3 regions of the Cellvibrio polysaccharolyticus genome follow, and region 2 is predicted to be linked to each of the others. Evidence: riboswitches for the same ligand, from Rfam matches in the RefSeq annotation. Region 2 holds a riboswitch; each other region holds the start of a gene.
The links. Region 2 has a riboswitch for thiamine pyrophosphate ahead of thiD (bifunctional hydroxymethylpyrimidine kinase/phosphomethylpyrimidine kinase). Riboswitches for the same ligand answer to the same signal wherever they lie in the genome.
Positions count from the first base shown of each region.

Region 1: another riboswitch for thiamine pyrophosphate. It lies ahead of C4F51_RS11715 (FAD-dependent oxidoreductase); the one in region 2 lies ahead of thiD (bifunctional hydroxymethylpyrimidine kinase/phosphomethylpyrimidine kinase).
Region 3: another riboswitch for thiamine pyrophosphate. It lies ahead of C4F51_RS13425 (3-oxoacyl-ACP reductase); the one in region 2 lies ahead of thiD (bifunctional hydroxymethylpyrimidine kinase/phosphomethylpyrimidine kinase).

Region 1 is NZ_PRDL01000001.1:2,729,808-2,737,934, forward strand. Features, by position in the region: gene guaA (glutamine-hydrolyzing GMP synthase) at 1-1,578, opposite strand; gene guaB (IMP dehydrogenase) at 1,685-3,160, opposite strand; gene xseA (exodeoxyribonuclease VII large subunit) at 3,303-4,664, shown strand; TPP riboswitch at 4,729-4,846, shown strand; gene C4F51_RS11715 (FAD-dependent oxidoreductase) at 4,897-6,009, shown strand; gene thiS (sulfur carrier protein ThiS) at 5,990-6,193, shown strand; gene C4F51_RS11725 (thiazole synthase) at 6,195-6,980, shown strand; gene C4F51_RS11730 (CBS domain-containing protein) at 7,363-7,776, shown strand; gene C4F51_RS11735 (endonuclease/exonuclease/phosphatase family protein) at 7,960-8,127, shown strand, end outside.
Region 2 is NZ_PRDL01000001.1:3,790,193-3,798,319, reverse strand. Features, by position in the region: gene waaA (lipid IV(A) 3-deoxy-D-manno-octulosonic acid transferase) at 1-988, shown strand, start outside; gene C4F51_RS15990 (cation:proton antiporter) at 1,326-3,413, shown strand; gene C4F51_RS15985 (TolC family outer membrane protein) at 3,580-4,959, opposite strand; TPP riboswitch at 5,443-5,531, shown strand; gene thiD (bifunctional hydroxymethylpyrimidine kinase/phosphomethylpyrimidine kinase) at 5,642-6,487, shown strand; gene thiC (phosphomethylpyrimidine synthase ThiC) at 6,543-8,127, shown strand, end outside.
Region 3 is NZ_PRDL01000001.1:3,158,333-3,166,459, reverse strand. Features, by position in the region: gene C4F51_RS13445 (efflux RND transporter periplasmic adaptor subunit) at 1-712, shown strand, start outside; gene C4F51_RS13440 (efflux RND transporter permease subunit) at 709-3,960, shown strand; gene C4F51_RS13435 (FxLYD domain-containing protein) at 4,309-4,797, shown strand; gene C4F51_RS13430 (GNAT family N-acetyltransferase) at 4,839-5,273, shown strand; gene C4F51_RS13425 (3-oxoacyl-ACP reductase) at 5,292-6,077, opposite strand; TPP riboswitch at 6,124-6,220, opposite strand; gene C4F51_RS13420 (cellulase family glycosylhydrolase) at 6,461-7,945, shown strand.

The sequences.
Region 1 (8,127 bases), 1.1 Mb from region 2:
TCACTCCCACTCAATCGTAGCCGGCGGCTTGCTGGACACGTCATACGCAACGCGCGAGATGCCGCTGATTTCGTTGATGATGCGGTTGGAGACTTTTTCCAGCAGGTCGTATGGCAGGTGCGCCCAGCGGGCGGTCATGAAGTCGATGGTTTCTACAGCGCGCAGGGAAACTACCCACTCATAACGGCGGCCATCGCCTACTACACCAACGGATTTAACCGGCAGGAATACAACAAACGCCTGGCTGGTTTTGTGGTACCAGTCGGCAGCGTGTAATTCTTCGAGGAAGATGGCATCGGCTTCGCGCAGAATATCGGCGTATTCTTTTTTCACTTCACCGAGAATGCGCACGCCCAAACCGGGGCCGGGGAATGGGTGACGGTATACCATGTCGTATGGCAGGCCGAGTTCCAGACCAATTGCGCGCACTTCGTCTTTAAATAATTCGCGCAGCGGTTCAACCAGTTTGAACGCCATATCTTCCGGCAAACCGCCCACGTTGTGGTGCGATTTAATGACATGTGCTTTACCGGTTTTTCCAGCAGCCGATTCAATAACGTCCGGGTAAATGGTGCCTTGTGCCAACCATTTTACGTCTTTCAGTTTGGTGGCTTCTGCATCGAACACATCGATAAAGGTATTACCGATAATTTTACGTTTTTTCTCCGGGTCGCTTTCGCCTTTCAGGTTGCCGAGAAAAAGTTCTTCTGCATCGGCACGAATGACACGCACGCCCATGTTGTCAGCGAACATTTTCATCACCTGGTCGCCTTCGTTTTTGCGCAACAAACCGTTGTCTACAAATACGCAGGTAAGCTGGTCGCCAATGGCGCGGTGCAAGAGTGCAGCAACTACTGAGGAGTCTACACCGCCGGACAGGCCAAGCAGCACTTTGTCGGTACCCACTTGCTCTTGCACTTTTTTGATGGCGTCTTCAACAATCGCGGCTGGCGTCCACAGCGGTTCGCAACCGCACAATTGCAGTACGAAGTGCTCAACAATGCGCTTGCCTTGCAGCGTGTGGGTTACTTCCGGGTGGAATTGCACACCGTAGAATTTTTTCGCTTCGTTATACATACCGGCGATAGCACAAGACGGCGTGGAAGCCATCAATTCAAAACCTTCCGGCATTACAGTTACTTTGTCACCGTGGCTCATCCATACGTCCAGCAATGCGCTGCCGTCGGTGTCCAGATGGTCTTTGATGTCGTGCAGCAGCGAGGCCTGGCCTTCTACTTTGATTTGCGCGTAGCCAAATTCACGAATGTTGGAAGATTCCACCATGCCGCCCATTTGCATCGCCATGGTTTGCATGCCGTAGCAAATACCCAAAACCGGCACGCCGAGATCAAACACAACTTGCGGTGCACGCGGTGAACCGGCTTCGGTGGTAGATTCGGGGCCGCCCGCGAGAATAATACCGCTGGGGTTGTATTCGCGAATTTCGGCTTCGTCCATATCGAAGGCGCGGATTTCCGAGAAGACGCCAATTTCGCGCACACGGCGGGCGATCAATTGGGTGTATTGCGATCCGAAGTCGAGGATCAAAATGCGTTGCGCGTGAATGTCTTGAGTCATGCTGGTTCCTGCGGTCGGAAACGATAAAAAAGAAAAACAGAAGGAAACGCTGTAAAAGAAAAACTCGGGCAAGCCCGAGTTCATCAACAGTCATTCAAATAACGGCTTATGCACCACTAATCGGGTAGTTCGGCGCTTCTTTGGTAATTTGCACATCATGCACGTGGCTTTCGCCCATACCGGCTGACGTTACCCGCACAAATTGCGGTTTGGTGCGCATTACTTCGAGATCGCTGCTGCCGGTGTAGCCCATGGCAGAACGCAAACCGCCCATCATTTGATGCACGATAGCCGTGAGAGAACCTTTGTAAGGTACGCGACCTTCGATACCTTCCGGCACCAGTTTCTCGGCACCCTGGCTGGCGTCCTGGAAGTAACGGTCACTGGAACCCTGGGTTTGCGCCATAGCGCCCAGTGAACCCATACCACGGTAGGCTTTGTAAGTGCGGCCCTGGAAAAGCTCAACTTCGCCCGGCGCTTCTTCAGTACCGGCAAACATGGAACCCATCATTACCGCACTGGCACCGGCCACGATCGCTTTGGCGATGTCACCGGAATAGCGAATACCACCATCGGCAATCACCGGAACACCGCTGCCTTGCAAAGCAGCCACGACATTGGCAATGGCGCTGACTTGCGGAACACCGACACCACTGACGATACGGGTAGTACAAATAGAACCTGGACCAATACCCACTTTCACACCGTCAGCACCGGCTTCAACCAGCGCTTTGGCAGCGTCGCCAGTGGCGATGTTGCCGCCGATAACCTGCACTTCGGGATATTTGGTTTTGATGCTGCGCACGCGATCCAGTACGTTTTTGGAGTGGCCGTGGGCGGTGTCAACCACCAGCACGTCTACACCGGCTTCAATCAATGCCGCCACGCGGTCATCGGTGTCGGCGCTGGTGCCCACGCTGGCGCCTACGCGTAAACGACCTTCAGGGTCTTTACAGGCATTGGGGTATTTTTCAGCTTTGTTCATGTCTTTAACGGTAATCAGGCCACGCAGCTCGAATTTATCGTTAACGACCAGAATTTTTTCAATGCGGTGCTTGTGCAGCAGGCTCTGCACTTCTTTGGTAGCAGCGCCTTCTTTAACGGTAACCAGCTGGTCTTTCGGGGTCATGATGCTGGAAACCAGCGCATCCAGATTGGATTCAAAACGCACGTCACGACCGGTTACGATACCAACCAGGTCGCCTTTATCCAGCACCGGTACACCGGAGATATTGTGTTTGCGGGTCAGCGCAATAAGATCGCGGATAGTAGCGCCAGACTCGATAGTAATCGGGTCTTTCACCACACCGGCTTCGAATTTTTTAACCAGACGCACCTGATGCGCCTGCTGCTCAATGGGCATGCTCTTATGGATAATACCGATACCACCTTCCTGGGCAATAGCAATTGCCAGGCGGGCTTCGGTTACTGTGTCCATGGCTGCCGAAATCAGCGGGATGTTCAACTGAATGGCTTTGGTGAGGCGGGTTTTCAGTGACACATCCTTAGGCGTGACATCGGAATACCCCGGCACCAGCAGAACATCATCAAATGTGAGGGCTTCTTCGGCAATGCGCAACATATCAACCTCGTTCCAGAGCGTAAGGAAACGCGGAATTATAACGACTTACGCGGTTTCGGTAAATAAATGATATCTCTCACGATCATTAAATCACGCTATGACAGCACTGGATAAATACCGGTTTTACCGTAAAATCGCCTGCATGAATATCAACGACCTTCCCGAACCCGACCGCAATATCCTCTCTGTCAGCCAGCTGAACCGCAAGGCGAGGCAGTTGCTGGAAACCCATATGTCACTTTTATGGGTGGAGGGCGAGCTGTCCAACGTCTCACTGCCCTCGTCCGGCCATTGGTATTTCACCCTGAAAGATGACCAGGCCCAGGTGCGCTGCGCGATGTTCCGCAACCGCAATATGCTGGTGCGCTTTCGCCCGCAACAAGGCCAGCATGTGCGCCTGCGGGCAAAAGTCAGCTTGTACGAAGGCCGTGGCGACTATCAGCTGATTGCCGAGCATATGGAAGAAGCCGGTACCGGCGCTTTGCAACGCGCCTACGAAGAGCTGAAAAACCGTTTGGCCGCCGAAGGTTTGTTTGATCAAGCGGTGAAAAAACCCCTGCCCACCCTGCCGCGCCATATCGGTGTGATTACCTCTGCCACCGGCGCAGCGGTGCGGGACGTACTGAGCGTATTGAATCGCCGCTTTCCGTCCATACCGGTCACCATCCTGCCCGTGCCCGTACAAGGCAAAGAGGCGGCACCGCAAATTGTGCGCGCCATTGACCTTGCCAACCGCAGCGGTTTGTTTGACGTGCTGCTGTTAACCCGTGGCGGTGGATCGCTGGAAGACCTCTGGCCGTTTAACGAAGAAATGGTCGCCCGTGCTATTTATGCCAGTGCCATGCCGATTGTTAGCGCGGTGGGCCACGAAGTGGATTTCACCATCGCTGATTTTGTCGCGGATTTGCGCGCGCCAACGCCCTCCGTAGCGGCAGAGCTGATGACGCCGGACGGTGATAAGTGGCTGGAAAACTTTATCCAGTACGAATTTGCCCTTGAAGAAATACTGACGCGCAAGATTGAACACAACCGCCAAAAACTGGCCTGGTTACGCAGCCGCTTGCGCCATCCCGGTGAACGCCTGCAGCAGCAATCGCAACGGCTGGACAGCCTTGAGATACGCCTGAAACACCGCATCCAACATCAACTGCACGATGCCCGTCATCGCCTGCAGGCGCTGGTGCTTCGCCAGCAACCCCTGCACCCGCGACTTGCCTTGCAAACAGCGCAAAACCGCTTGCAGGATGCCCGGCAACAACTGCAGCAATCCATGACCCGCCAACTGGAACAACGCCAACAATCGCTGGCAAGCCATATACGCGTGCTGCAAACCGTCAGCCCGTTGAATACATTAGAGCGCGGCTACGCGGTGGTGCAGGATGCCGACGGCAATATTTTGCGTGACAGCGCCCAAACCAAACCGGGCGATGTGGTAACTGCGTCATTAGGCAAGGGAAAACTGGTGTGCGAGGTTCAGCAAAGCCTTGCCGAGCGCAGTATCTGACCCGCTTTTGAGGGGTTAACCCCTTCGGGGGAATTGCAAGCCCATGCCTCAATCAGTATATTGGCCGCTCTTGTCGGGGCGCCTTGGTACTGGTTGAGTATTCGGAGGCTGAGATCGGTACGGCCGAACCCGTAGAACCTGATCAGGTTAGCGCCTGCGGAGGGAACAAGGCATCCCTCCCTTTGTGTGCCAGCCTGTCTTTCCGCCAACTCCGTTGCTACGAGGCACACCTGTGTCACACGATTCCAATAAGCTGATCGCAATCGCCGGTGGCGGTTTGCTGGGGCGGTTACTGGCCTGGCAATTATTGCGCAAAGGCTTTGCTGTTCACCTCTACGAAGCCGGTGCATTTACCCCCTCTCCCGCCGCAGCGTTTACCGCCGCCGGGATGATTTCTCCTTACAGCGAAGCGGTGGTATCCGATTATTCGGTGTACCGCATGGGCCTGTTCGCGCTCGACCAATGGCAACAATGGGTTGCCGATTTGCAGCGCTCACCGGAACAACCGCCGTTATTTCATCGCCAGGGCAGTCTGGTTGTCGCCCACCCGCAAGACGTTAGCGAGCTGCAACAATTTCAGCATGAACTGCGCCATATTCTGCCCGGTGAAGGGGGTTATCGTACAGTTAACGGTGCTGATATCCGTCAGCTGGAACCCGATTTACAGCCCGGCTTTCAACAGGGTTTATTACTGGAAAATGAAGGCCATCTGGATAATCGCGGCTTGCTGGATCAACTGTTCGCCGACATTCAGGCGCTCGGCGGCCAATGCTTTGAGTTCACGCCGGTGCTGCATGTAAAACCGCATACGCTGGTGCTGGAGCACGAAGAGAAAAATTACCCGCTGGTAATTGATTGTCGCGGCCTGGGCGCGCGCAGCGAATGGCCTGAATTACGTGGCGTGCGCGGCGAAACGCTGCATGTACAAACCCGTGAAATCCAATTGCAACGGCCAGTGCGCCTGATGCACCCGCGCTATCAACTCTACATTGTGCCCAAGCCGAATCACCGTTTTATGATCGGCGCCACACAAATAGAAAGTGAAGATCGCACACCGATCAGTTTGCAGTCATCGTTGGAGTTGAGCAGTGCGCTCTATACCTTGTCACCGGCCTTTGCCGAAGCCCGCATTGTAGAAACCGGTGTAAATTTACGCCCGGCCTTTATGAACAACATGCCGCGCGTGGTCGTCAACGACGGCATCATTACCGCTAACGGTTTATTCCGCCACGGTTATTTGCTGGCACCGGCGGTGGTTTGTAATGTTATGGCCGCCATTCTTAATACAGCCGATGCCCCTTTTAATTCTTATTTGCGCAGCGCTTATGATCACACTCAGCCTTAATAATGAAAAAGTTTCGCTGGAACCGGAAACGCCACTCAGCCTCGCGCTGGAACAGTGGGGTTTTGGTGAAGGTAACGTAGCCGTTGCCATCAACGGTGAATTTGTCCCCCGCTCCCGCTATGCCGAACAACGGTTGGTCGATAACGATGAGGTGGATGTTGTCAAACCGGTAGGAGGTGGTTGATATGAGCGATGAATTAACACTGTATGGTAAATCTTTTTCCAGCCGCTTTTTGCTGGGCACTGCACTTTATGCATCACCGCAAATTATGCGCGATGCCATTACCGCATCGCGTTGCGACATTGTAACCCTGGGACTGCGGCGCCAGAACCCGGCCAACCGCGATGGCGATGCGATCTGGCAATATATTCAACAAAGCGGTTGCACCTTGCTGCCCAACACCGCCGGTTGCCGCTCGGTAAAAGAAGCAGTAACCCTGGCAGAAATGTCGCGGGAATTGTTTGACACCGATTGGATAAAACTGGAAGTGGTCGGCGACGATTACAACCTGCAACCCGATCCTTTCGGGCTGGTAGAAGCCGCCGATATTCTGATTAAAAAAGGTTTTGCGGTATTACCCTATTGCACTGACGATTTGATTCTTTGCAAGCGGTTGCTGGATGTGGGTTGTCAGGTGATTATGCCGTGGGGCTCACCCATTGGTACCGGCCAGGGATTACTGAATCGCTACAACCTGCGCACGCTGCGCGAACGTCTTCCGGACACGCCGATGATTATCGACGCCGGCCTTGGCGCACCGTCGCAAGCGACCGAAGCCATGGAGATGGGGTTCGATGGTATTTTGCTGAACACTGCGGTAGCAAAAGCAATTAATCCGCCGTTAATGGCTGAAGCATTTGCCGATGGAATTGATGCAGGCCGCAAAGCCTTTCGCGCTGGCCTGATGCAAAAACGCCAAACCGCCAGCCCCAGCACACCCACCATTGGCCAGCCATTCTGGCACCAGTAATTCTGTTTATATTCTCGCGGCTCTTCGGAGCCGTTTGAATGTATTGCAGCCTCAAACGAACCGCTTGAACCCGCCTGTAGTCTTTACTGCTTTGCCTTTTGAGTACGGCGGTTTCAATGGTCTGCCTTTTAAATTTTTTAATGCCTTTCTGTTAACTGCCTTTCTTTTAGCTGCCTTTCTGTTAACCGCCGTTTTGTTAAGTGGCTTCTGTTACACTTTCTTTTAACTGCTTTTGCTTTTAACCACGCCCTCACTTTTAATCAAAGCTTCTTAAAAAATTATTGCCTGTGAACCAATCGGCAAACAGCGGCTTATTAAGGAACCACAGCAACCGGCCCCAGTCGGAATTTCTGCAAGCACACACTTTCAACTGGAGGCAACGATGAAAATTCGCGATCTTATGACGCAGAAAGTTAAAACGATTTCTCCCGAAGAAACCATTCAGCAAGCGGCTCATTTAATGGCCAGTCTGGACACAGGTGCACTATTGGTCAACGAAGATGATCGGCTGGTAGGTATGATTACCGACCGGGACATTACCGTTCGCGCCGTGGCAAAAGACTTACCCAATGACACGCCTGTCGGCAGAATCATGAGCACAGAAATTCACTATTGCTTTGAGGATGAAGACATTATGCACGTGGCAGAAAATATGGCCGGCATACAAATGCGCCGCCTGCCGGTACTCAACCGCGATAAACGTCTGGTCGGGGTGGTTTCCTTGGGCAATATCGCCCGCGGCCAAAACCAGCGCGCCAGTGCCACCCTGCTGCAAGGTGTAGCACAAGCACACTAACCCCAACGCTTGAATTCCCCGCTATGAACCGCAAGGACGCGGAGCCCAACATGATGCACGTCAAGTTTCCAGGAGGTTCACTTGCAATTGCCGCGAAAAACACCATAGTTATCTTACCCATTTCCATACAAACTCAATCAATATCCGGCAGGCCATAAAGCCGGATCAGGGAGCAGTTTGAGAATGACTTTAGCGATTCATGCCAATGAACTGGACACCCCGGTTCCCGACCAACCCGCTGTTCATACGCTCCGCCTACTGACTCTCAACACCCACAAGGGTTTTACATCGTTTAACCGTAAATTTATTTTGCCCGAGCTGCGCGAAGCGGTGCGGGAGCTATCTACCGAC
Region 2 (8,127 bases):
TCACGTCTACGCCCCTTACGATTTACCGGATTGCCTCGCCCGATTTATGCGCCGGGTACAACCCTCGCTGATGCTGATGATGGAAACCGAATTGTGGCCAAACACCCTGGCGGCGTGTCACAAGCGCGTTGTACCGGCGGTGTTGATCAATGGGCGTTTATCGGCGCGCTCTGCCCGGGGTTATCAAAAATTTTCTGCCCTGACGCGGCCCATGTTGGCTCAATTAACCGCCGCCGGTATTCAGCACCGTGATGATGCCGATCGTTTTGCCGCGCTGGGACTGCCGACTGAACGTATACGCGTGACCGGCAATATCAAGTTTGATATCCAGCTGGCCGATGCGCTTCGCCAGCGCGCAGCGCAGCTGAAAGAAGAATGGACAGATCACGGCAAGCGGCTGGTGTGGATTGCGGCCAGCACCCACACCGGTGAAGATGAGATTATCCTGGATGCCTTTTCCCGACTGAAAAATGCCAACACGGCCGCTGCGCAATCGTTGTTGCTGGTGCTGGTGCCGCGCCATCCGGAGCGTTTCAATAACGTTGCCGAGCTGTGCGAGAAGCGCGGTTTTGCGATCGTGCGCCGTAGCCAGGGCGTAACTCCTGCTGCTGCCGATATTCTGGTGGGTGACACCATGGGCGAATTGCAATTGCTGTTTGGTGCCAGCGATATCGCTTTTGTGGGCGGCAGCCTGGTGCCCAACGGTGGCCACAATATGCTGGAGCCGGCAGCCTGGCAGTTACCGTTGAACAGTGGCCCGCACGTGTTCAATTTTGCTGAATCGGCGCGCTTGTTACAGGCAAATAACGCGCTGGTGTTGGCGGAAGATGCCGCTGCACTGGCCGCTGATACCTTGCAGCTTATTGAAGCACCGGCATTGCGCTTGCAGCGTGGTGAGGCGGCGCTGGCGGTGGTAGAAAATAATCGCGGTGCGCTGGAGCGCACTCTGCAATTGATTCGACAATTTATTGTTAAACAAAAGGATTAACCGTGGTGAGCCCAATTTACTGTTTTTTCAGTATTTTTTTGATTACCTCTTCCGGTGTACCACCTCACAACTGTTGTAACCCTATGCTCGATCCGCGCTTGTCAGTATACTTCGCGGCCTCACAGCATTGCGGAACGCCATTTTCCGGTCAAAATCGTTGATTTTCGGCAACGATTGAAAAGGTGTTTGTCAGGACGGTCAGCATCATCGGCTCTGACTGCCTGACAATTTATTCCACCCAAGACAATGCAACCGCAGCAGGGTGCAGGCGGTTTGTTGATGAACTGTCTGCCCTGTTATTTGATAAAAACTCGCAGAATAGCTGAGGGATCGTCCAATGGTGTTAAGTCTTACATCAACGCTGTCTTTATTTGTGTTGATTGCTCTCTCTACGGTTATTTTCTTCGCCGCCAAACGTTTCAAATTGCCTTATACGGTTTTGCTGGTGCTGGTGGGCGTATTGCTGGTGCCCATTGTTAACCTGCCGTATTTAAGCGTTGTGTTCGGTTTCCTCAACGATCTGGTGCTGACGCCGGAGCTTTTGTTTTACATATTCCTGCCCGTATTGATTTTTGAATCGGGATTTAATATGAGCATTCGAAAAATGCTCGAAAGTGCCTGGGCTATTTCGCTTTTGTCGGTTGCAGGCTTGTTTGTCTCTGCGCTGGTTATCGCCTCACTGTTGTACCTGCTGCTTCCCCTGATTGGCATCAATATCCCCTTTATTATTGCTCTGCTATTTGGCGCAGTGATCTCACCTACCGACCCGGTTGCGGTGCTTTCCCTGTTCAAGGAGTTTAAAGTTCCCAAGCGCCTGGGGATGATTTTTGAAGGTGAAAGTCTTTTCAATGATGGTACGGCAGTCGCGTTGTTTTTCGTTCTGCTGGGAGTGGCAACCTATGGCTTCCAAGGCTCGGAAACGGTTGTAAAAGGCGTAGCCGATTTTGTCATCATGATCGTGTCCGGTATTGCGATTGGGCTTTTAATGGCGGCATTGATCACTCGTGCTCTACGATTAACCCGCAGCAACGAATTTGTAACGGTAACCTTATTAATCATTTCTGCGCATTTGGTGTTCATTACGACTGAGGTGATCAATCATTTGGGATACTTTCATGTGTCTTCGATTATTGCTACGTCGGTCGCCTCGCTGTTTATGGGCAATTATTCCCGCAATATTCTCGCCCCCAAGGTAGACGAATATCTGAGCAAACTGATTGAGCACATGGCTTTTATCGTCAACTCGCTGGTGTTTTTATTAGCCGGCTTGCTTTTTGCCAGTTCGGGGGTGGACTTCAGCGATCTCTGGTTGCCTATTTTGATCGGGGTGCTGGTTGTTGCTTTTGCAAGAATGGTTTCTGTGTACTGTGTGGTGCTGCCGCTGAACATGAGCGGCGTGGAAGAGAAAATCCCGCTCAGCTGGCAAAAGTTGATGTCATGGGCAAGCCTCCGTGGAGCGCTATCCATCATTATCGTATTGATGATTCCGGAAGGCTTTACCATTGAAGGCTGGACTTATGAGCATTCCCCGAGAGACTTTTTGCTGGCGCTGACGATTGGTTGCATTCTGGCTACTTTGTTCGTCAAGGCGCCTCTTATCGGACCCATGATGCGTCGTTATCACATTGAGGATCATAATCCGCTTTCGGTGGTACAGAAGTCAGACCTGGGGGTCTACTTTTTGTTAACCGAACGTTCCCGCTTGCAGGAATATCTGAAAAAAGGATTTATCAGCTACGAGCATTATGTGCGGTTGGTGGCACAGGTGAACCATAAAATAGCCACCGCCGAGACAGAGCGCGCCAGCCTTATCGAACGTTACGGGTCGAACGTTTTTGTTCAATCGCTGCATTTTATTATGGTTCGTGTTGAATTGACGGCGCTGAAACGTTTATATGTGAACGGTGAAGTTAATGAAAATGTTTATCGGAAAATTCATGGCAAATTAATGTTGCAGTTGGAGAAAATTGAAGGTGCGCAACATAACGCTATCAACCCTGAACTGGATATCGACTCGAGGGATGTTTTTGACCGGCTGGTCAACTTCTCTCGCAGAATGCTTTCCAAAAAATCCAATGAATTCAGTCGGGAAGAAAAACTGCAATATTATCGTGCTCAAATGATCATGGCGCGCAAGGCTGTGATGACGGTCGATAGCATGCAAGGTTCTTTTGACCGGCCTATTTTTATAAGTAACATTTGTGACGAGGTTCTGGAGCGTTATCGGCGTTACAAAGAGCAATCTTCGTCGAAAATGGACGCGCTGCTGGGTTCGTATCGCGATGAACTGGAGCCTCATTTGATCCGGTTGGCAGAATGTTCTTTAGATGCATCCGGTTCGATTGCGCTCACCTATCTGCATGAAAATGGTTTGATTAACGAAGCCGATGAAGACGAAATCCGGCATCGTTTCACCATTGGTTAAATAGCGTTGACCTGTTTGGTGGCATAAACACAAAGTAGTTCATTAAGTATCACTTGGCAGAAGTCACCTTTAAGGTGGGGACACACTAAACGGATGTTGGAGTGACCATAAAAAAACGCTGGCTCCTTGCGGAGGCCAGCGTTTTTTTATGGTGTCAGTATATGGCTTACTGAATGTACTGGTTGCGGTTAACCGGTGCCTGGGCTTCCAGCCAGCGATCAATCTCCTGCACATCGGCGGGGGTCAACATGCCGGCCACTTCACGTAACTGAATGGTGTTGATGATGTAGTCATAGAGCGCGGTTGCATAGTTGCGGCGCGCCTGGTACAGCTGACGCTGTGATTGCAGTACTTCTACCAGGTTGCGGGTGCCCACTTCATAACCGGAGCGGGTTGCTTCCAAAGCGCTTTGGCTGGAAACAATGGCCTGCTTTCTGGCATACACCTGGGATACGCCGGTCTCAACTGACAGGTGCAACGCACGGGCAGACTGAATCACATTGCGCTGGGTGTTGTTGTAAATTTCCTGTGACTGGGTAAACAGCGCATAGGCCTGGCGGGTGCGGCTGGAGGTGCCGCCGCCGCTGTACAGCGGAACATTCAAATTGATACCGATGGTGCTGCCATCGGTGCGGGTATCAAAAGGCGCGCCGAACTGGTCGCCATCTTCACGGTTGTCACTGTAAGACAGCGATGCAGAAACGGTTGGCAGGTGACCGGAGCGAGCACCTTTGGCGGTTTCACCGGCGGCATCGGCGCTGAGGCGTGCTGCTTTAAGGCCGTAGTTATTTTTCAGCGAGAATTCTACCCACTGATGGCGGTCAGCCGGTACCGGCGCAACGACCGGAAAATCCGCTGCCAGTGGCGCAACCTGGTCGTGGCTGCGGCCGGTGAGTACTTCCAGCGCTTCATAAGCAATGCCCAGCGCACCGCGAGCTTCGAAGGTGGCGGCGGTGGCGCTGTCATAAGCGGCCTGGGCCTCATGCACTTCGGTAATGGCGGTCAGGCCTACTTCAAAACGCTGTTGGGTTTGTTCCAGCTGGTGCTCCAGCGCATTTTCTTCGGCGATGGTGGCTTCCAGCGTATCAATCGAGCGCAGCACGTTAAAGTAAGCATTGGCCACCCGCACAATCAGGCTTTGCTGATCGGCACCGAACTGGGCTTCTGCCTGTTCGGACAGTTTGATGCCCTGCTGGTAGCTGTACCAGGAGGCCATATTAAATAAGGGCTGATCCAGAGAAACGGTCCAGCCGCTGCGGGTGCGATCACTGCTGCGGGTAACGGTGTTGCCGATTCGGTCGCGAACGTCGGAGTCACTTTCGCTATAGCTGGCGCTACCAATAACTTGTGGCAGCAGGTTGGCGCGCCCGAGAGTGCGGTATTCCTGGCCGGCTTCAAAGGCTGCCCGGTCGGCTTTCAATTGCGAATCGTTGGTCAAAGCCAGCTCGTAAATATCGAGCAGGGTTTCAGCGGAAGCGGTAATGGGCGCAAGCGCCAGACTGCTGACAAGCAGGAAAAATGTGGTTCTTTTAGAGAATATTTTCATGTGGGTGGCGTATCCGGCTAATAAAATCGTCCAATCGGTCGAGTGTAAAGGTTTGGCCATAGCGGGTCGAGATGACACTCTAACCTGAGCCGTTAAAAAGAGTAAACATGATGATTGTCATGACCTTCACCAGGGTTGTTTACCCCTATGACGCACAGCTCGGGCAAAAGCCGCGTCAGCAGCCCGGTTTTTATTGTCGACCCCTGTGCTGGCGCGCCTGTATCAAGGTGCAGCCTTGGTTATGACGCCGAACCCCGGTGAATGGATGCACCTTGTTGAAAAGAGCTGGGGCTGAAAAAAGCCCAGGCTAAAAAAGTCCGGGCTGAAAAGAGCCCGGACATCTCTGCAAAACCTTGTGTCATCTTCAGCGCGCCAGCATGAAACTGGCTACCAATAATGACAGCGGCGCCTGCCGCAGGCTGTCAGTAGAAGCTGTCGCGCATGCCTGCCTTTACAGCCTTGCCAGACTTCTCTAGACTGCCAGCCATCTTGTCGGGGTGCTATTTAGGCTGAGAAATACCCGCACACCTGATCCGGTTAGTACCGGCGTAGGGAACGAGAGTCACGAGCGTCTTTTATTACGACGTCAGATCCTGTCTGATTTGAGCTGGACTTATTGATTGTTTAATGAGCCGCTCGCTCCTGCTGTCTGTCCTGCGCCATCGTTATTCTGGAGCGGACATTGACATCCACACAACATTTTTCCGGTAATCCCTCGGTTGTTACACCGATTGCGCTCACCATCGCGGGTAGCGATAGCGGCGGCGGCGCGGGTATTCAGGCTGATTTGAAAACCTTCTCTGCGCTCGGCGTTTTTGGCTGTAGCGTGATTGCCTCTCTGACGGCGCAAAACACCCTGGGCGTGCAAGGCGTTTTGCCCATTCCTCCCGATTTTGTTGCACAGCAAATTCACTCGGTACTGAGCGATATTCCGGTGCGCGCCATTAAAACCGGCATGCTGGCCACCGCCGATATTATTGCCACTGTGCAGTCCTCCCTCGCCAATTACCCGCACTTGCCGCTGATCGTTGACCCGGTGATGGTTGCTACCAGTGGCGACCGTTTACTGGCCGAAGATGCCATGGAACAAATGCGCAAATTACTCGCCCGCGCCACGCTGATTACTCCCAACTTGCCCGAAGCGGCTGCGCTGCTGAACACCGGGGTGGTGAGCGGTCGTGATGCCATGCTTCGTCAGGCCGAAGGTTTGCTGGCGTTGGGTGTTACAGCGGTGCTACTCAAGGGCGGGCACGATGTGCAGGAACCGGAAGCGACTGATTTGCTGCTCACGGCGGCTGGCGAAGCCTGCTGGTTGAGTAAACCCCGTTTGCAAACCCGCAATACCCACGGCACCGGTTGCACACTCGCTTCGGCGGTGGCGGCAGGTCTGGCGAAAGGCCTGTCTTTGAAAGATGCCGTGACAGAAGCCAAAGATTATATCCACGAGGCCATTCGCCATTCCGATGCATTACACATCGGTAACGGCTCGGGGCCGGTGCACCATTTTTATCGCTGGCACCAGGCGTAAAAAACACAGCTTATTAAAACTATTATTTAAAGATAAAAAACCGAGGAGATGAATGATGAATGCCAAGGCGGAAAAGATTCTCAGCCAGAGCGCAGAGGTAGATAAAGCCTCGGTGCAGCCGTTTACCGGCTCGCACAAAATGTATGTGACCGGCTCACGCCCGGATATCCGTGTGCCGATGCGTCAAATTACGCTGGACGATACCCCCACCGATTTCGGCGGCGAAAAAAATCCACCGGTGCGCGTTTACGACACCTCCGGCCCCTATACCGACCCGCAGGTAACCATTGATTTGCGTACCGGTTTACCGGATGTTCGTACCGGCTGGATCAAAGAGCGTGCCGATACCGAATTACTGACCGACACCCAATCCATTTTCACCAAAGAGCGCCTCGACGATCCGAAGCTGGCGCACTTGCGTTTTAACCTCACCCGTCAGGCTCGTCGCGCTTTGCCGGGCAAAAACGTATCGCAAATGCATTACGCCAAACAGGGTATTATCACGCCGGAGATGGAATACATCGCCATCCGCGAAAATATGGCGCTGGCGCAAGCCCGTGAGTTGGGTATTTTAAAAGAGCAGCACGCCGGCATGAGCTTCGGTGCCAGCATCCCGGAAGAGATTACCCCGGAGTTTGTGCGCGCAGAAGTTGCCCGTGGCCGCGCGATTATTCCTGCCAATATCAACCACCCCGAATTGGAGCCGATGATTATTGGCCGTAATTTTCTGGTCAAAATCAACGGTAATATCGGCAATTCTGCGCTGGGTTCTTCTATTGAAGAAGAAGTGGAAAAGCTCACCTGGGGCGCCCGTTGGGGAGCCGATACGGTGATGGATTTGTCCACCGGTAAAAATATTCACGAAACCCGTGAGTGGATTATCCGTAATTCCCATGTGCCGATTGGTACCGTGCCTATTTATCAGGCGCTGGAAAAAGTAAACGGTGTTGCGGAAGATCTGACCTGGGAAATTTTCCGTGATACGCTGATTGAACAAGCCGAGCAGGGCGTGGATTACTTCACCATTCACGCCGGTGTCTTGCTGCGCTATGTACCGCTCACCGCCAAACGCGTTACCGGCATTGTGTCTCGCGGTGGTTCCATCATGGCCAAATGGTGTCTGGCGCATCACCGGGAAAATTTCCTTTACACCCATTTCGAAGACATCTGCGAGATCATGAAGGCTTACGACGTGTCCTTCTCGCTGGGCGATGGCTTGCGCCCCGGTTCTATTGCCGATGCCAACGATGAAGCACAGTTTGGCGAGCTGGAAACCCTCGGTGAGCTGACCAAAATCGCCTGGAAGCACGATGTCCAGGTGATGATCGAAGGCCCCGGCCATGTGCCGATGCACCTGATCAAAGAGAATATGGAAAAGCAGCTGGAAGTGTGTGATGAAGCGCCTTTCTATACCCTTGGGCCATTGACTACCGATATTGCACCCGGCTACGACCACATCACCTCCGGTATTGGTGCGGCGATGATTGGCTGGTACGGCTGCGCGATGCTTTGTTATGTGACGCCGAAAGAACACCTCGGCTTGCCCAACAAAGACGATGTGAAAGAAGGCATCATCACCTACAAAATTGCCGCCCACGCGGCCGATCTGGCCAAAGGGCATCCGGGCGCGCAGCTGCGTG
Region 3 (8,127 bases), 630 kb from region 2:
GGCGGGTGATAATGCCCGTGCGCAAGTGGCGCAGGCGCAACTGGGGGTGAATGAATCCCGTCTGGTATCACCCATCGACGGTGTACTGGCGCGGTTAAATATCGAAAAAGGCCGCTACTTTATGCCGAGCATGGTGCAAGCCAATACCGAGCAGGACGCTCTGCGCACCGTGCCTGCCCTGGTCATTGATCCGGATAATTTTGAAATTCGCGCTGACTTGCCCTCGTATAACTTTCGCCACATAGAGCCGGGCGCACGGGTGATGATCGGCGGTGATCCACCGCTGGGCGGACAGGATATTGATCCGCTGGCAGGTGATGAAAGAGCCCAGGGCCGGGTGCACTCCATCAGCCCGTCGCTTGACCCGGAAACCCGCACCTTTGAAGTGATTGTGCACACCCAGGGCAACAACCCCGGCTTGCAGGATGGTGAATTTGTTGCCGTCTGGATTGCCGAACCGGGTGTGCAAGCAGCGCTGGCGGTGCCGCTGGAAGCCTTGCGTTTTCGCAATGATCAATCGTTTGTTTTTGTGGTAGACGAAGGCACTCATAAAGTGAGCGAGCGCCGCGTCGAGTTGGGCCAACAGGCCGGTGATTACCGCGCTGTAATTGACGGGGTAGAAGCGGGCGAGCAGGTTGTTACCGATGGTCGTGCGGCACTGCACGATGGCCAAACCGTGCGCATTCTGCAACACAGTGGTGCTACACCATGAGCGGGGTAGAGAACCACAAGGCGCTGATTCCGGTAGAGCCAACGCAAGACACGCATCAGGAAACTGAAGAGGTTCGCAACGCACATTCGTTAGCGCGCTTCTTTTTTCTGCAACCGATTTTCGGCATCTTGCTGGTAATGACGCTGGTGCTCGGCGGCGTGATGGCCTATCTGCAATTGGTCAAGGAATCGTTACCGGATCTCAATATTCCGCAAGCCACCATCACCACTACCTGGGCGGGTGCCGACCCGCAAACCATGGAAGAGCAGGTCACCGATATTATTGAAGATGAGGTGACCACCTTGCAGGGCGTTCGTCGTGTTGACAGCGCATCCTTTGATTCTTTTTCCATTATCTCTGTGGAATTTGATGCGTCTGCTGACCCGGTGGATGCGATGACGCGCTTGCGTGCATCGGTGGCCGATGCCGAAGCAGATTTACCGGCCGATGTTGAACGCCCCACTATCAAACAGGCCTCGGTAGATGACATTCCGATTTTAACCTTTACGCTACACGGCGATGGCGGCTCAGCCGTGATGAACGAACAGGCACGTCTGGTACGCGATGCGTTGGAACGCCTACCCGGCGTGAACGAAGTGGATATTGGCGGCGAGCGCGAAGAAATTGTGCAAATTTTATTGCGCCCGGATCGGTTACTGGCGCTGGGTTTATCGCCTTCGGCAATACGCAATGCCGTGCAGCAAGCCAACGTTGAGCAACCCTTTGGTGAAATTCGCAGTGACAGCATTGGTGCCGTAGTGCGCCTGGAAGGCCGCTTTCGCGATGTTGATGACTTGCGCGCACTGCCGGTAGCCCGCCTTGAAGGTAGCGGTGCAGGCCGGCCGGTTCGCCTGGATGAAGTCGCCAGTGTGCGGCGTATGCAGGAAACGGAAACCTCCCGCGCTTTTTTCAGCGAAAGCGGTGAAAATTACGAACCGTCGCTGGAAATTTCGGTGCGCAAAATGCCAGGTGCCGACACCGTCAAGCTGGTAGCGTCCATTCGCAATACGCTGGATCAAATGCAAAACGGCGGTGCCTGGCCAACCGGCCTGGAGTACACCGTTACCCAGGATGAAGCCCGGCAAATTGGTGAATCACTCACGGATGTTTTTATCAGTGCGCTGCAAACCATGGCGATCGTTTTTGTCATTCTGTTTCTGACCATTGCCTGGCGTGAAGCGGTGATTGCCGGGCTGTCGGTACCCATTACTTTTGCCGGTGTTTTACTGGTCATTATGTTTATGGGTTATTCCCTGAACGAGCTGGTAATTATCGGCATGGTCATCGCGCTGGTGATGATTATTGATGTGTTCATTATTTTGATGGAAGGCCTGCACGACGAAATTTACAACCAGGGAAAAACCTTTGGGCAAGGTGTGCTGGCTACGGTAAAACGTTATTCCATGCCGGCGTTTGCTGCGCAAATTACCACTATTCTGGCACTGGCACCGCTGATGTCCATCAGCGGCACTGTGGGTGAATTTATTCGCGTGCTGCCCACCACCACCGTTATTTGTCTGGTGCTCTCTTTTATTGTTGCCATGTTGTGTTCTTTGCCATTGTCTCGCGTGTTGTTGGGCAAACAACGTAAACCGGAAAATTCCCAACAGGGCTTTTCTGACCGCATTACCGCCCGCGCCGTAAGCGGATTGGAAAACTGGAATGCGCGTTACGTGGTGAAAACCCGCAAACAATCCTGGTTGTGGATATTTGCGGCGCTCGGGTTGTTTGTGTTGGCCATGTTGGCGTTTACCCAGGCACGGGTGGAATTGTTTCCGCCCACGGACGGCGAACGTTTGGGTATTAATATTGAATTACCGCCCACCGCACAGTTGGCAACCTCACAACAGGTAGCTGATGCAGTGGGCGATATTCTGAAAAGTAAACCCTATTTTCAAAGCGTCGTGAAACTGGTCGGTTTAAAAAGTCCCTTTGCCGGTGGTTCTATGGCGGCTAATTTGCAACCGAGCGAGGCAGAAAATTTTATCGGTTTTTCGGCAATTTTTTTACCCCGTGAAGACCGCGATGCCGAGTCTTACCAACTGGCCGATGAACTGCGCCAGGAACTTTCGGCCTGGCTGGAGGAGCATGTTGCCGCCGCACAACTGCTGGTGGTGCCAGAAGGTAGCGGCCCTACTGCTGGTGATCCGATTGAGATTCAATTGATCGGTGCCGATATGGACGAGTTGCAAAATATTTCCCGCGAGGTGCAAATGTTGCTCAGTGGGGTAGACGGCGTGGTCGATGTGCGCGACAACATCGGCATGCTGAAACCGCAACTGGCACTGCAACCGGATCGCGAAGCGGCCAACTTTTTTGGTATTGGCCATGACGATCTCGCGTCGCAATTACGCATCGCTTTCAGTTCCGATGAAGTGGGTATTTTTGTCACCGCTGATGGCACCGACAATATTGATATTCGCCTCGGCACTGAATGGCCCAGCTATCCCGGTGAAGCCGGTGGCCCTCGTAACACCGAAGAATTGGCTCGGGTGCGGGTGTTTACCAGTGAAGGCCGATCGGTGGCCCTGAATCAGTTGCTGAAGCCGGTGCAATCCGAAGCGGCAATCGCGGTGTCGCATGTGAATGGCGAGCGGGCCATCTCGGTAATGGCAAAAAATGAAGGGCGTACCGTGGGCGAAGTGATGGCCGATGTTGCCCCCAAACTGGATGAGCTGCAACAAAACTGGCCAGCCGGTTATCGCGCGGTTATCGGCGGCGAATCTGCCGATACCAATGAGACTTTTGCCTCAGCATTAATTGCGTTGATTATTGCGGTTGTATTGGTGGTGGGCGTGCTGGTAATTTTGTTTAACAGTTTCCGTCAGGCGTTTATTATTTTCGCCACCATGCCGCTTGCCATCATCGGCACCGCGTTGGGCTTCTGGATATTTGGCATTACCTTTTCCTTCTTCGCCATGATCGGTCTGGTATCACTGATCGGTATTGCCATTAACAACGGCATTATTATGGTCGACACCATGAACCGCTTTTTAAAAGAAGGCATGTCCATCCCCGAAGCCGCCGCTGCCGGTTCCGCCCGGCGCTTACGACCACTGCTCACCACGGCATTAACCACCATCGTCGGTTTGATTCCACTGGCCATCAGCAGCGCCTTCTATCGCCCGCTAACGCTGGTAATTATCTTCGGACTCATCTCTGTGTCCATCCTTGCCTTGTTTGTTGTCCCTGCATTGTATTTGCTGCTCACACCGGCGAATGCCGGCAAAAGAGTATCGCTCGATTAAGCCCGCGCAGCGCCCGACGTATTAAATTTATACAGCCAGGCCAGGGATGGTTTGGTTGATGCATTTAAAACTCGTTAAAAATGCGACTGCATAACCGTTGGTGCTACTTGACATTAGCTTGGGTAATGAAAATCACTTGCATTTGTTTTCTGGATGATTAATATCGCTGGCTTGAACGGTAATCCGGTAAGGGTAGCGGGCGAGTTAAAAGAAAATGGTTAGTTTCCTGCCGAAGTTTTCTTCTTCTGATCAATCTTTTACATTCGTCCATACACCCTTCTACATTGGATAAAGAGCAGCATTGGGATGCTGTGTAATTTTATTTTTTGAAGAATATAAGGAAATTTTATGAGTTTTATTAAAGCATCCGGCATCAAAGTAGCTAATGGATTTTTATACGGTGTCGGTTTTATGCTGGCACTCGTAGCAATTAGTTCAGGATCTTTCTTCTATATGGAAAAGCACTTTGAAGAAGAAGCAAAGGCGCGCGATGCCGTGTGGGAGGCGGAAAGAAAAACAAGATTTCGGGAGTTTGATGAAACTGCTTTATTAGAGTTATCCGTTTCCCGTGAGAGAATTAATTCGCAGGAGTTTACCTTGTTAGGTACGATTGAAAACAAAGGTGATGCCAGTTGGTCTGCTGTTGGCATCAAAGCCGAGCTTTTTAATGAGGCGGGTGAGTTTATTGAGGAATGCAGCGAATATGTTACCAAGCTGTTACGCTCTGGTGAAACTATCAATTTTAAAATGTCTTGCGGCCACCCCATAACTCTTCAGTTGAATGACTATAAATACTACAAAATTTCTGTTGTCGATGCTCATTATCATCGACAATAATATGTGGCTTATCTGTAATCAGTTAAATATCAGCAAAAATCATGGACGTAACTCTGCGGGATGCACAGGAGAGTGATGTAGAATTTTTACTTCGCTTGCGCAATGCCACGATGAATGAGCATATCCTGCGAGAAGGCATTGACGTGTCGCAAGATAACCACCTGGATAGAGTTCACTTTCATTTTGAGTCTGCGAAAATCATTCAGGCTGACAATAAGGATATCGGGCTATTTAAAGTACAGAGAGATTCCGCGCCTTGGGATTTGATCCAGATACAGCTGCTGCCTGAATATCAGGGGCGCGGCATCGGGCGAGATTTGATTGCGAGATTACAGAATGAAGCCCGGTTATCGAAGGTTTCAATCGTATTAAGCGTTTATAAAAACAATCCTGCTTTTAAACTCTATTCTGCACTGAACTTTGTTATTGACTCGGAAACAGAGAAAACCTTTGAGATGAAATGGTCGTGCTTTTAAGCACGACCTTAAAGTCCGTCAGTTTTTCACCAGCCCGCCATCAACCACCAGATTTTGCCCGGTAATCGCACGCGACCAGGGCGATGCAAAAAACAACACTGCATCAGCAAACTCTTCCGGCGTGGTTACCCGGCGCAACGGCGTGCTGGCTGCAATAAAATCAAATACCGCTTCCGGTGTTGCTGCTGATGCATCGGTGGTGCGCAACAATCCGCCGGACACCATGTTCACGGTAATACCACTTGGCCCCAGATCCTGCGAAAGCGTGCGAGTTAGTGATAGCAGGGCAGCTTTGGCCGCGGTGTAATCGTGGTAGGGCACAACGGGGTTTTGAAACAGGTTGGTGCCAATGTTAATAACCCGACCAAACCCTTTTTCACGCATACCGGGCAAGGCCGCTTGCACCGTATTAAGCGCACCGCGAACAACACCTTCAAATTGCTGATGCAAATCTCCCCAGCTCAATGCATCCGCGTGAGGGCGGGCATCGCCATTAAACTGAAAGGCGGGCAGGGCATTATTGACCACCGTGGTAACACGCTTTTTAAAATGCTGTTCCGCTTGTTCAATCATTTTCGCAACGGCGCTGGCATCACTGACATCTGCCTGAATCGCCAGCGCACGGCCAGGTGCTTCATGGGCAAGTTGCTCTGCGGCGGTGCCGCTATTCAGATAATTCACAATTACGCTGGCACCATGACCAAGAAATGCGCGCGCAATGTGTGCACCCAGCCCACGGCCAGCGCCGGTGACCAGCACCAATTGTTCATCAAGAGGGAGTGAGTTTCCGGAGAGTGTGCTCATGCAATAAGTTCCGCCAAAGAAAAATCGGGACGAAAAGATGCACCGCAACCAACAGCATGGACATCCCTTCGTCAGTGTGAACTGAATCAGGTTCAACGGGTATCATCTCAGCCCTGTTCATCAGAACACCCCGTGTCAGGAAAGTCACCATATCATGAAATGCGAATGATTCGCATAAGTTCAGGCTGATACGTCATTATGATTATTGCGCGCTTGGGTCTTTGCTTGAGTGCTGGGCGATGGTCTTTATATTGCGCAGATCATCGGTTTACATTTCTTGTGGCAACCAGGCGTGGCATCTGGTTGTTATGAATGATAATCTTGCCATCTGAAACCGGTTACATGTCGTACTGAGAATGAATACAACCAATAAGAGAAGCCCTATGAAGAGACTTTGTCTGGCTGCTGCGCTGACGTTTGGCGCGCTTTCGGCCTTGCCTGCGCTGGCGTTTGATAACTTTATTACCCGCGATGGCCATCGCCTGATGGATGGCGATCAGGAGTTCCGGTTTGCCGGTATCCATGCGCCGGAACTGCATCGTATTGAAGATGACTCCCGTGGCGTGTGTGAAGCTGATCCGCGCGGTTGGGGGCAGTACTTCAAATGGCCCACCGCCGACGAGCAGGAAAACTGGATCAAGTCTCTGGTATACAGCGGCCACAAGGCCATGCGCGTGTACGTGCTCTCTATTGAAACCCCGTGGGACGCTGCCTGCGAGCGCGAAACCCATGTTCTCAAGCCGGAAACCGCTGGCGGTATGCCACGTTTGAACGAAGCTGCAATGGTGCATTATGACCGTATGATCGCGCTGGCCGACGAGCACGGTTTGCGTTTGATTCTGCCGTTTATTGACCATTGGAAATGGTGGGGCGGTCGTGAGCAGCTGGCAGCCTTTTACGATGAGCCGGAAACCGCCTTGCATGATTTGAACAGCAAAACCTACGCGGCCTATTTGCATATTATCGAGCAGGTCATTACCCGTAAAAATACCATCACCGGTCGCGAATACCGCGATGAAAAAGCCATTATGGCGTGGGAGAGTGGTAACGAGCTGAAAGACAGCACCGACGAATTTGTGCAAAAAACCGCAGCCTTTGTGAAGTCGCTGGATAAGAACCATTTATTTGTGGATGGTACTTATTTGAAAATCGTTGAGTCATCACTGGATGACCCCAACGTGGATATTATTTCCAACCACTTTTACACCACCAATAACAACAACGATCCTGAACAGGTTCATAAAGACTTGCGTGCGATTGATGCCAAAAAAGTGTATTTCATTGGCGAGTTCGGTTTGAAAGATGCCAAAGGCCTGAATGATATTATGCAAGCCGCCGTAAACGCCGAGCACAAAGGTGCGCGTGCCGCCGGTGCATTTATCTGGGGCTGGCGTGGTCACCGTCACGATGGCGGTTTCTACTGGCACAAGGAATACACCGGCCACTACAGTTATCGTTTGCCCGGTTTCCCGGAAGCTGAGGCTAACGAAGAGCAGGCGGTGGTTGATCTGGTTCGCAAGGCGCAGGCGCAAATGGCCGGTTTGAAAGAAGCCCCGCCGTTGCCGACGCCGGAAGCGCCGAAACTGCGGGATATCGCCAACCCGACGGTTGCGATTAACTGGATGGGCGCACCGTTGGCACGTACCTATCGCATTGAGCGTGCTGAATCTGAAAAAGGCCCGTGGAAAACTATTGCAGACAAGGTTTCTGATGGTAAGCTGGAGTTCGATCCGGCGCAGCAGCCGTTATTTAAAGATGACGACAAGCTGAAAGCCGGAAAAGCCTATTTCTATCGGGTGTTTGCTCGCAACGAAAGCGGCGAGTCGCCAGCATCCAATGTCGTGAAGGCAACAGTTTCCAAAAAATAAGGAACGCTTTACCGGTTCCATAAAACAACAATCCAAAACAAAATATTACGGTTATTCGGTCAGCCAGCAGCCGGAAGGGGAAACCCCTCCGGCTTTTTTTTGCCTGTAATCCGGCGGCGGATATTTTTCAGGTCGCTGGTTGTGCACGTATTGCCGGGGGTGAGTGGACGCGATAGAATTGA